DNA from 4 places in the Pseudoalteromonas sp. S2721 genome. Region 4 is predicted to be linked to each of the others. Evidence: predicted binding sites of a transcription regulator. Region 4 holds the regulator's gene; each other region holds the start of a gene.
The links. Region 4 encodes sigma-54, which starts transcription at its own class of promoters, with help from an activator protein. Its sites were predicted from a motif close to GTTGGCACGNNNNTNGNNT; they were not measured.

Region 1 (2,205 bases), on a different contig from region 4:
GGATTAACACTGTAAATCTTCGCATTTTCGCCTGCTTTTCTTCCTGAAACATACAACGTTCCATCATCAGCAATCGCTAATCCTGAAGCCCAATTAATGCCGTGTTCACCAACTAAGGTTAACTCCATCGAACCATCATCAATGGTATAGAGTGATTGACCTGTTAATACGTAAAGTACATTATTATCAGCAGAATATGCTACATCACCATGTGAGAAAGAATCTCCCGAATAGCGCATCTTGCCTAGTACTGTTTTTTCTCCAGTTTGCAAGTTGTAGTCATACATATAAGTTTTACTTGTCGCACGTAAAGATTGTCCGTCTGCCGTGACTGCTGAACGATAAATTGGCCAAGATGTAGCATCAGCCTCAGCAACTTGAGCGCCCGTTTCTAAATCTAACGACCAAAGTTTTGACGCTTTCGTGCCCGACTCAAGTTGTTCCATAAAATAAAGTTTGCCATCATAACTTGCAATGTTTGAAGCCGTATTTTGCGCTCCTGCGACCACACTGTAAGTATTTGTCTCTAGGTCAAATTTATAAACATAACCCGTTTCAGAAGAACCAAAATTGTTAATACCAAATATACCAGAATGACAAGCCTGCTTTTGAGTGACAACAACGTTATCAATAAAACCGCCTAGACTATCACTCGCACCTGCGCCGCTAAAACGAATTTCTGAAGAGTTTGAATCTGCTTCTACAGATAATGTAAATGATTGCCAGCCTCTTTGCGTCGCATTTACGTTTAGTACTGTTGTTCCATTCCACTTCACATCAACTTTATTTGTATCATTGTTACCGTTAATACGAGGCGAGTAGTAAAATGAAACTTCATAAGTTTTTCCAGCCTCAGTTGCGACTGTTTGAAAGATGCTGTAATTAGAAGTAGAGTCTAGCTCGACATATTGATTACCTTGCTGAGCAGTAATAAGACCTAGACGCGATGTTTGAATTTCAAATCTTGCACCTTCACTTTGCCATCCGTTAACTTCATCTAACAATGTCCATGTTGAATTTACGACATCCAGTTCAAATGAGCCGTTTGCAATTAAATTGTCTGCAATTGCAATTTGCGAAGCAAAAAGTGAAGACATTGCTAAAATAGATAACTTCATATAATAATTCCCCAAGATTAGTTGTATTCACTGCATTGTGAAAAAACAAACCACCTCAATCATTAAACTACTTATGAGTAGAAAAAGTTAATTGATAAAAAACTAACTTCTCTCTGCAATTGAGCGGTTTGAAATGGACTGTACATAAGAGAAAGCACAAATGATGCCAAAATTAAAAAATTGATTATCAGCGTGCTCTGAATCGCACGAAAGTTAAATTATCTATAATTAGTGAATAACTGATAAAGTGATTATTAGATTAGCACTCCTACATTTTAAAAATTTATTTGGTACAATCAGCCTTTGATATGGCTAACAGATAGGTTTTCCTTAATGCATCCGCGAAATCGCCACTTTAATGGCTACGACTTTACTTTGCTATGTAAAGATACTCCTGCCCTAACACCTTATATAACGCAAACGCCAGCGGGCACTGATACCATTGATTTCACCAATGCGTTAGCAGTTAAAACCCTCAACCAAGCGTTATTAAAAAGCCATTATAAAATCGATTTTTGGGATTTACCCGACAACTACCTTTGCCCGCCAGTTCCTGGCAGAGTGGATTACATTCATCATTTGGCCGATTTATTAGCAAGCGATAGCCAAGGTCGTATTCCTACGGGTAAGCAAGTAAAAGTGCTTGATGTAGGCACGGGTGCAAATGTGATTTACCCGCTTACGGGTAATCACGAATATGGCTGGCACTTCACAGGCTCAGATATTGATGTATTGTCTGTTAAAATTGCTAAGCAAATTGTGCAATTTAACCGCCTCAAAATAAATGTTAAGCAGCAAAGTAACGCCAATAAAATGTTTACGGGCGTAATATCGAATAAAGATGTCTTTCATCTAACTTTATGCAACCCACCGTTTCATGCCAGCGAGCAACAGGCAAATGCAGGTACTGAACGTAAATGGAAAAACTTAAACAAAGCGCCACAAAAAGCGCTTAATTTTGGTGGCCGTCAAAACGAGCTTTGGTGTGAAGGCGGTGAACGCGAATTTATCAGTAAAATGTGTATTGAGAGCCAAGAGTTTGCAGAGCAATGTATTTGGTTTACATCACTTGTTTCAAAGTCTGACA
Region 2 (2,205 bases), on a different contig from region 4:
GTGGCTGTGCATGCAGAGTTACCGGCATTCAGAAAGCCCGGTCAAACCATTGATATTACGGTTTCGTCTATTGGTAGTGCGGGTAGTTTACGTGGTGGTACCTTATTACAAACCTTTTTAAAAGGGGTTGATGGCAATACCTATGCGATTGCACAAGGTAGCTTAGTTGTAGGTGGTTTAGGTGCGGAAGGGGCTGATGGTAGCCGTGTAATTATTAATACACCCACAGTGGGTCGTATTCCAAACGGTGCTATTGTAGAGCGTGCTATTAAGAGCCCGTTTATGCAAGGTGACTATATTACCTTTAATTTAAATCGCCCAGATTTCACAACAGCAAAGCGCCTAGAGCAAACCATCAATGATTTGGTGGGGCCTGACAGTGCTCAGGCAATTGATGCAGCGTCAGTACGAGTGTTAGCACCGCGAGATGCATCTCAACGTGTTGCGTATTTATCTACCCTTGAAAACTTAGAGTTTAAGCCTGCAGACACAGCAGCAAAAATTATTGTTAACTCCCGCACAGGTACAATTGTGATTGGCAAAAACGTGAAGCTACAGCCTGCGGCAATAACTCATGGTGGTTTAACGGTTACGATTGCTGAGCAGCAAAATGTGTCACAGCCAAACGCTTTAAGTGATGGTGAAACTACCGTTACCAATCAAAGTATTATTGATGTGAACGAAGATGATTCACGTGCTTTTGTATTTAATCCAGGTGTTAATCTTGATGATCTCGTACGCGCAATCAATGAGGTGGGGGCCGCACCGGGTGATTTAATGGCAATCCTTGAAGCTTTAAAAGAAGCGGGGGCGATAAACGGGCAACTGGTTATCATTTAAATTAAAACGCGCTGTCGAGCGCGTTTTTTGTTTTAGTCATTCTTAAATCGTTCAGCATATAAACATCAGTCAAAATCTTGGCCCTGAAGTTATTCCATTCCTGTATCAGTTATTAGCCATTCATTTATAAAGTTTTTTATTGGCGCAATTTTTGCATTTTAATTTTCATTATTAACTATTGTGTCAAAAAGCTGATGGATACTAATCATCTCGACAAGCAAAACTTTTTTGATTTAGGCAACTTAGACTCGTTACGTCAAAGTGCTCTAAAAAGTGATGCCTCTAGCGATGCGTCAAAAGAGGCGCTGAAAAAAGCGGCGGCACAATTTGAATCTATCTTCACTCAAATGCTGCTGAAAAGCATGCGTAAAGCAAATGAAGCGTTTGAAGATAAAGATAGCCCATTTAATTCAAGCGGCGTTAAGTTTTTTGAAGAGATGCATGACCAACAGTTATCGGTTGAGCTTTCATCAAACGGCTCGCTAGGCCTAGCTGACTTAATCGTTCAACAACTCTCGCCAGATGGTAAACAGTTTACTCCAGGTTCTGTGCTTAGAACAACGGCTGAGTTCGATAGTGATAAGCGCGCAACCGGTGCAACGAGCGACAGTCACAAGATTAAAGCTGAGCCAAACGCTGTTGCAGATACCGCTGCGAACGAGCAAACAGAAAACCGCTTTGAAGATGCTGAGTCTTTCATTAGCTCTGTTTGGGAACATGCTAAAAATGCGGCTGAAAAAATTGGTTTAAATCCAGCTGTGATGGTTGCTCAAGCAGCACTTGAAACGGGCTGGGGTAAACACATCATCAGTAAAGCTGATGGCACAAGTAGTAACAACTTATTCAATATTAAATCGGATAGGAGCTGGCAAGGTGATAAAGCAAGCAAAGTCACGCTTGAGTTTGAACAAGGTGTGCCAGTTAAAAAGCAAGCTAGTTTCCGTTCTTATCAATCGATTAAAGACAGTGTTAATGATTTTGTGGATTTCTTAAATGAAAATCCACGTTATCAAGAAGCACTCAATAATACCGCAGAGCCTGCAGCCTTTTTAGATTCGTTACAAAAAGCAGGCTATGCAACTGATCCAAATTATGCCGATAAAATTAAGCAGGTATTGAAGCGCGTTGAGCTTCAAAGCGTCGCTGCTTCATTGGTACGTTAAGGAGTAGACCCTCATGTCATTTAGCTTATATGACATAGCAAATGCCGGTGTAAGAGCTAACTCTGAGCTTTTACAAACCACCAGTAAAAACATCGCCAACGTTAATACCGAGGGCTATGTGCGTGAGCGTACTGAGTTCACAACCATGATCGATAATCAAGTGGGTCGTGGTGAAACGTATCGCTTACTGAATGAATTTGCA
Region 3 (2,205 bases), on a different contig from region 4:
AACTGCGACATAATTTTTGCGTCAACGGCTGCTTCACTTTTGCTAACCACGCCATTACCGTCAACGTCTAGAGTGTCAAAGTCAGATGCAGCAAAAGCTGCTGATGATGATGCAAGTGCGATTAAAGCTAATGTTTTGTTTACTGTTTTCATAATCATATTCCTTCAATATTAAGAGTATTAGCTGATCACACTTCCAGTGTTGTCCTTTGTCATGGATTCCCTTATCCATTTAGGCTGTCTTTGGCAGCTCAGAACTAATCAGCTAAATAAACTGGTTTTGCTTAATCACATTAAGCTTTTGAAAATTCTTGTTTCGATAACTCACCGTTACCGTCAGTGTCTAGTTCACTGAATTTGCTCATAAGCTCAGCATCTACCGATGCTTCGCTTTGGCTGATAACACCATTGCCATCAACATCTAAGGTATCGAAGTCACTCATCGCAAATGCTGCAGATGAAGATACAAGTGCCATAAGTGCTAGTGTTTTATTTACTGTGTTCATAATGTCATTCCTTCAAAATGTGTTGTCTTGAGTTAGAAATCCTTTTCAGTGCGTCCTTACAATGAAATTAAGCTTTTGAGTACTCTTGTTTTGACAGCTCACCGTTGCCGTCTGTATCAAGCTCTTTAAATTGGCTCATTAATGCTTCGCTTACAGATGCTTCGCTTTTGCTGATTGCGCCATCACCATTAACATCTAATGTGTCAAAGTCAGCGGCAAATGCTGCAGATGAAGTTGCAAGAGCTACAAGTGCTAAAGTTTTGTGTAACGTTTTCATAATCACTATTCCTTCAATGTTGTCTCAACTGTGATAAAGGATATGTTCCTGAATCAGTTTTTCTCTGTGTTCGCTAAGACTATTTCAACTTCGATGCCAAAGTTAAAAAGAACAATAAAATCAGTGCATTAAATTAAAACACCGAGAATTAGGGGGAAATAACGCGATTTATTTGTTGCTGTTTTGCAACAAGCTCGGTGGTTGGTTTTTTGTCACCTTTAAAATCAATAAGTTACAAAGATTAAAATGGAGACAATAGCGATTAATTCGGATTAGAAAACAGAAAAGTTAGGGATTGGAAAATAAATACTATCTGAACAACAAAACTTAAAGAAAAAAATCGAAATTAATTTAATTAGTAATACATTGATTTAATTGGTTATTTAAATTTATTTATAAAATAATTTTAATATCTGTAGGGTTAAATTGAGGAAAATAGCCATTTTGTTGCAAAATGGCGAATTGGCATTAACTATCCAACACTGAAAGGTCAATTAAGTGCTCTTTCATAAACGCTTTCATTTCATCTTCACTGCTATCAAGCTGTACACCGAACATAAAGCCACCCGCTCGCTTGCGTACGCTGCATACCTTGCCACTAAACTCACGTTTACTTAGGGTGATTTGGCAGCTTTGTCCTTTAAAAGCGCTTAAGTCCTCCTTGCTATTAATATCAAACTGCACACCTGTCACAGAAATATCTTTAATAAGCCCTGCCAGTTTTTGCTCTGCAATGACTAAGTTTGCAGGGAATAACGTAGGAATACGCGCTTCACTACGCAAACTATAAAGCTGCACTTGCTGAGGGAAGTCAAGAAAGATTAAGCGATAAGGGTGCGATGATAAGGCGCTTATTTGCTGGCGAAAAGCAATTACTTGACCACCGCCCGCTTCGAGCACAGCCCGTATAATCACCATCACACCGTCTTTGATGAAATCACTGCCGTTCGCCAATCGCTTTGAGGAAGGGTAATTTAAGATGATGTATTGCTCATTCATCAAGCCAATAAACTCTGTTTTCACACGCTTACTATTTGTTGGTGTGATAATTTCCACATCAACTAAGCTACCAGCAGGAATACAGGTTAACTTTTCTAAATTTAATTGCTTTTGGGTTTTTGGCACTTTTTTGATCTCCATTCCTAGAGAGTTATCCGCCGTTTACCCTCGCCAAAACGTTGGGGTAAATAACACTAATAAAGTAAATATTTCTAAACGACCAAATACCATCGCAATAGTAAGTAGCCATTTTGCCGTATCAGAAATCGCGCCGTAATGAGCAGCGACTTCACCTAAACCAGGGCCTAAGTTATTTAAGCAAGCAGCGGTTGCTGAGAATGCACTGATGTTATCCATACCGGTGCCCATCAGCGCCAACATAATAATGACGAACACTAACGCATAGGCTGAGAAAAAGCCCCAA
Region 4 (2,205 bases):
TGTTAGATATAAAGAAAATTATTGAGCACCTAAAAAATCGTGGTATTGGTGTACTTATTACTGACCATAATGTTCGAGAAACCCTTGATGTTTGTGAAAAAGCCTACATTGTTTCTCATGGGGAGCTAATTGCATCAGGGACACCTGAGCACGTATTAGCTGACCAAACTGTACGTGATGTTTATCTAGGCGAGCAATTCAGGCTGTAACCATTACGCCACCGACTAGAGCATCTGCTAGACTTATACAATGACAAAAAATCGATAACAGTGTCTTCACCGTTACCGATAACTTAAAAAGGATTGTTAGGGATACATGAGGCAATCATTACAGCTGCGCATGGGCCAGCAACTTACAATGACTCCACAACTGCAACAAGCCATTCGCTTGTTGCAGCTCAGTACATTGGATCTCCAGCAAGAAATTCAAGAAGCGCTTGATAGTAATCCTCTGCTTGAAGTGGAAGAAGCGGATTACAACGAAGAAAGCATCGGTAAGAATGAGCAAAAAGCGGAGTCTGACGATGTACAAGTCAGCGCGTCTGCCGACGAAGCACCTAGCGAATTCGAGCAAGAAAGCAGTGATGCTCTGAGTAAGGATACGGTTAGCGATGACTTAGCTATGGATGTTACGTGGGATGAGTACATGAGTGCCGCCCCATCAACATCGTCTGGGCCAATGCCTGAAGACGAGTCTATTTACCAAGGTGCTTCAACAGAAACACTGCAAGAATATTTAATGTGGCAACTACAGCTCACACCATTTAGTCCTACCGATGAAGCGATTGCCGTTGCCATCGTTGAAGCTATCGATGACTCAGGTATTTTAACGGTTAGCTGCGAAGATATTGTCGAAAGCTTTAATCAAAATAATGATGAAGAAGAAATCGAACTCGATGAAGTTGAAGCTGTCTTAAAAAGAATACAGTTATTCGATCCAGTTGGTATCGGCGCGCGAAGTTTACAAGAGTGCCTGTGTATACAACTTCGTCAATTCGATGCCAATACGCCATATTTAGCTGAAACTAAAATGGTTTTATCTGAGCATATCGAATTATTAGCAAGTCGCGACTATCGCACTTTAATGAAAAAGACTAAGCTTAAAGAAAACGAGCTTAAAGAAGTGATGACGCTCATTCACAGCTTAAATCCTAAGCCTGCGGATAGCATAGTACGCGAAGAATCTGAGTACGTCATACCCGATGTATCAGTGAAAAAAGTGAAAGGCCGCTGGGTAGTCGAGTTAAACCCAGATTGTATGCCAAAAATTAGAGTGAATAGCCAATATGCAGCGATGTCTCGCTCTGTTAAATCAAGTAGCGACAGCCAATTTATTCGTTCTCACTTACAAGAAGCAAAGTGGTTTATTAAGAGCTTAGAAAGCCGTAACGATACTTTACTAAAAGTGACCAACTGTATCGTGCAACAACAGCAAGCTTTCTTTGAACATGGCCCAGAAGCAATGAAGCCAATGGTGCTAAACGATGTCGCTGAAATGGTCGAAATGCATGAATCGACGATTTCTCGGGTTACAACACAAAAATATATGCATACCCCAAGGGGAATTTTTGAGTTGAAATATTTCTTCTCAAGCCATGTCAGCACCGAAAATGGTGGTGAGTGTTCTTCTACAGCAATTCGCGCTTTAATCAAGAAGTTAGTTGCTGCAGAAAACTCGGTTAAACCATTGAGTGATAGCAAAATTGCAGATATATTGGCTGAGCAAGGAATTAAAGTAGCTAGACGTACAATTGCAAAATATCGTGAGTCTCTAGCAATACCTCCGTCTAATCAGCGTAAAAGTCTGATTTAGACGTTTTACATAGAAGGAAAATGCTTATGCAACTAAATTTAACTGGTCGTCACGTAGAAGTCACTGATTCATTAAGAGACTATGTAAACACTAAGTTCGCAAAACTAGAAAGGCATTTTGATCATATTAATAATGTTCATGTCATTTTAGATGTAGAAAAATTAAGCCAAAAAGCAGAAGCAACTTTACATGTAAACGGAGGCGAGCTGTTCGCTTCTACAGAACATCAAGATATGTACGCAGCAATTGACTCATTGATCGATAAACTTGATCGCCAAGTCATTAAGCATAAAGAGAAATTAGCTCGACATTAAATTATGAAACTTAGTTCACTTACTAATCAGGACTGCAGCAAAGCTGCGGTCCTTTTTAATAGCAAAAAAAGAATTCTTG

Region 1: a site for sigma-54 is predicted at 1,271-1,289, ahead of CWC02_RS07565 (DUF642 domain-containing protein). Genes of this name have one in related genera too.
Region 2: a site for sigma-54 is predicted at 979-997, ahead of flgJ (flagellar assembly peptidoglycan hydrolase FlgJ). Genes of this name have one in related genera too.
Region 3: a site for sigma-54 is predicted at 865-883, ahead of CWC02_RS09825 (EF-hand domain-containing protein). Genes of this name have one in related genera too.

The regions. Positions count from the first base shown of each region.
Region 1 covers NZ_PNCZ01000014.1:216,631-218,835, forward strand. The annotation lists gene CWC02_RS07565 (DUF642 domain-containing protein) at 1-1,118, opposite strand, end outside; gene rlmF (23S rRNA (adenine(1618)-N(6))-methyltransferase RlmF) at 1,452-2,205, shown strand, end outside.
Region 2 covers NZ_PNCZ01000040.1:53,567-55,771, reverse strand. The annotation lists gene CWC02_RS15355 (flagellar basal body P-ring protein FlgI) at 1-840, shown strand, start outside; gene flgJ (flagellar assembly peptidoglycan hydrolase FlgJ) at 1,035-2,003, shown strand; gene flgK (flagellar hook-associated protein FlgK) at 2,017-2,205, shown strand, end outside.
Region 3 covers NZ_PNCZ01000023.1:14,568-16,772, forward strand. The annotation lists gene CWC02_RS09815 (EF-hand domain-containing protein) at 1-152, opposite strand, end outside; gene CWC02_RS09820 (EF-hand domain-containing protein) at 293-505, opposite strand; gene CWC02_RS09825 (EF-hand domain-containing protein) at 573-782, opposite strand; gene CWC02_RS09830 (flagellar brake domain-containing protein) at 1,251-1,907, opposite strand; gene CWC02_RS09835 (TrkH family potassium uptake protein) at 1,944-2,205, opposite strand, start outside.
Region 4 covers NZ_PNCZ01000008.1:67,674-69,878, forward strand. The annotation lists gene lptB (LPS export ABC transporter ATP-binding protein) at 1-209, shown strand, start outside; gene CWC02_RS03610 (RNA polymerase factor sigma-54) at 316-1,812, shown strand; gene hpf (ribosome hibernation promoting factor) at 1,839-2,126, shown strand; gene ptsN (PTS IIA-like nitrogen regulatory protein PtsN) at 2,130-2,205, shown strand, end outside.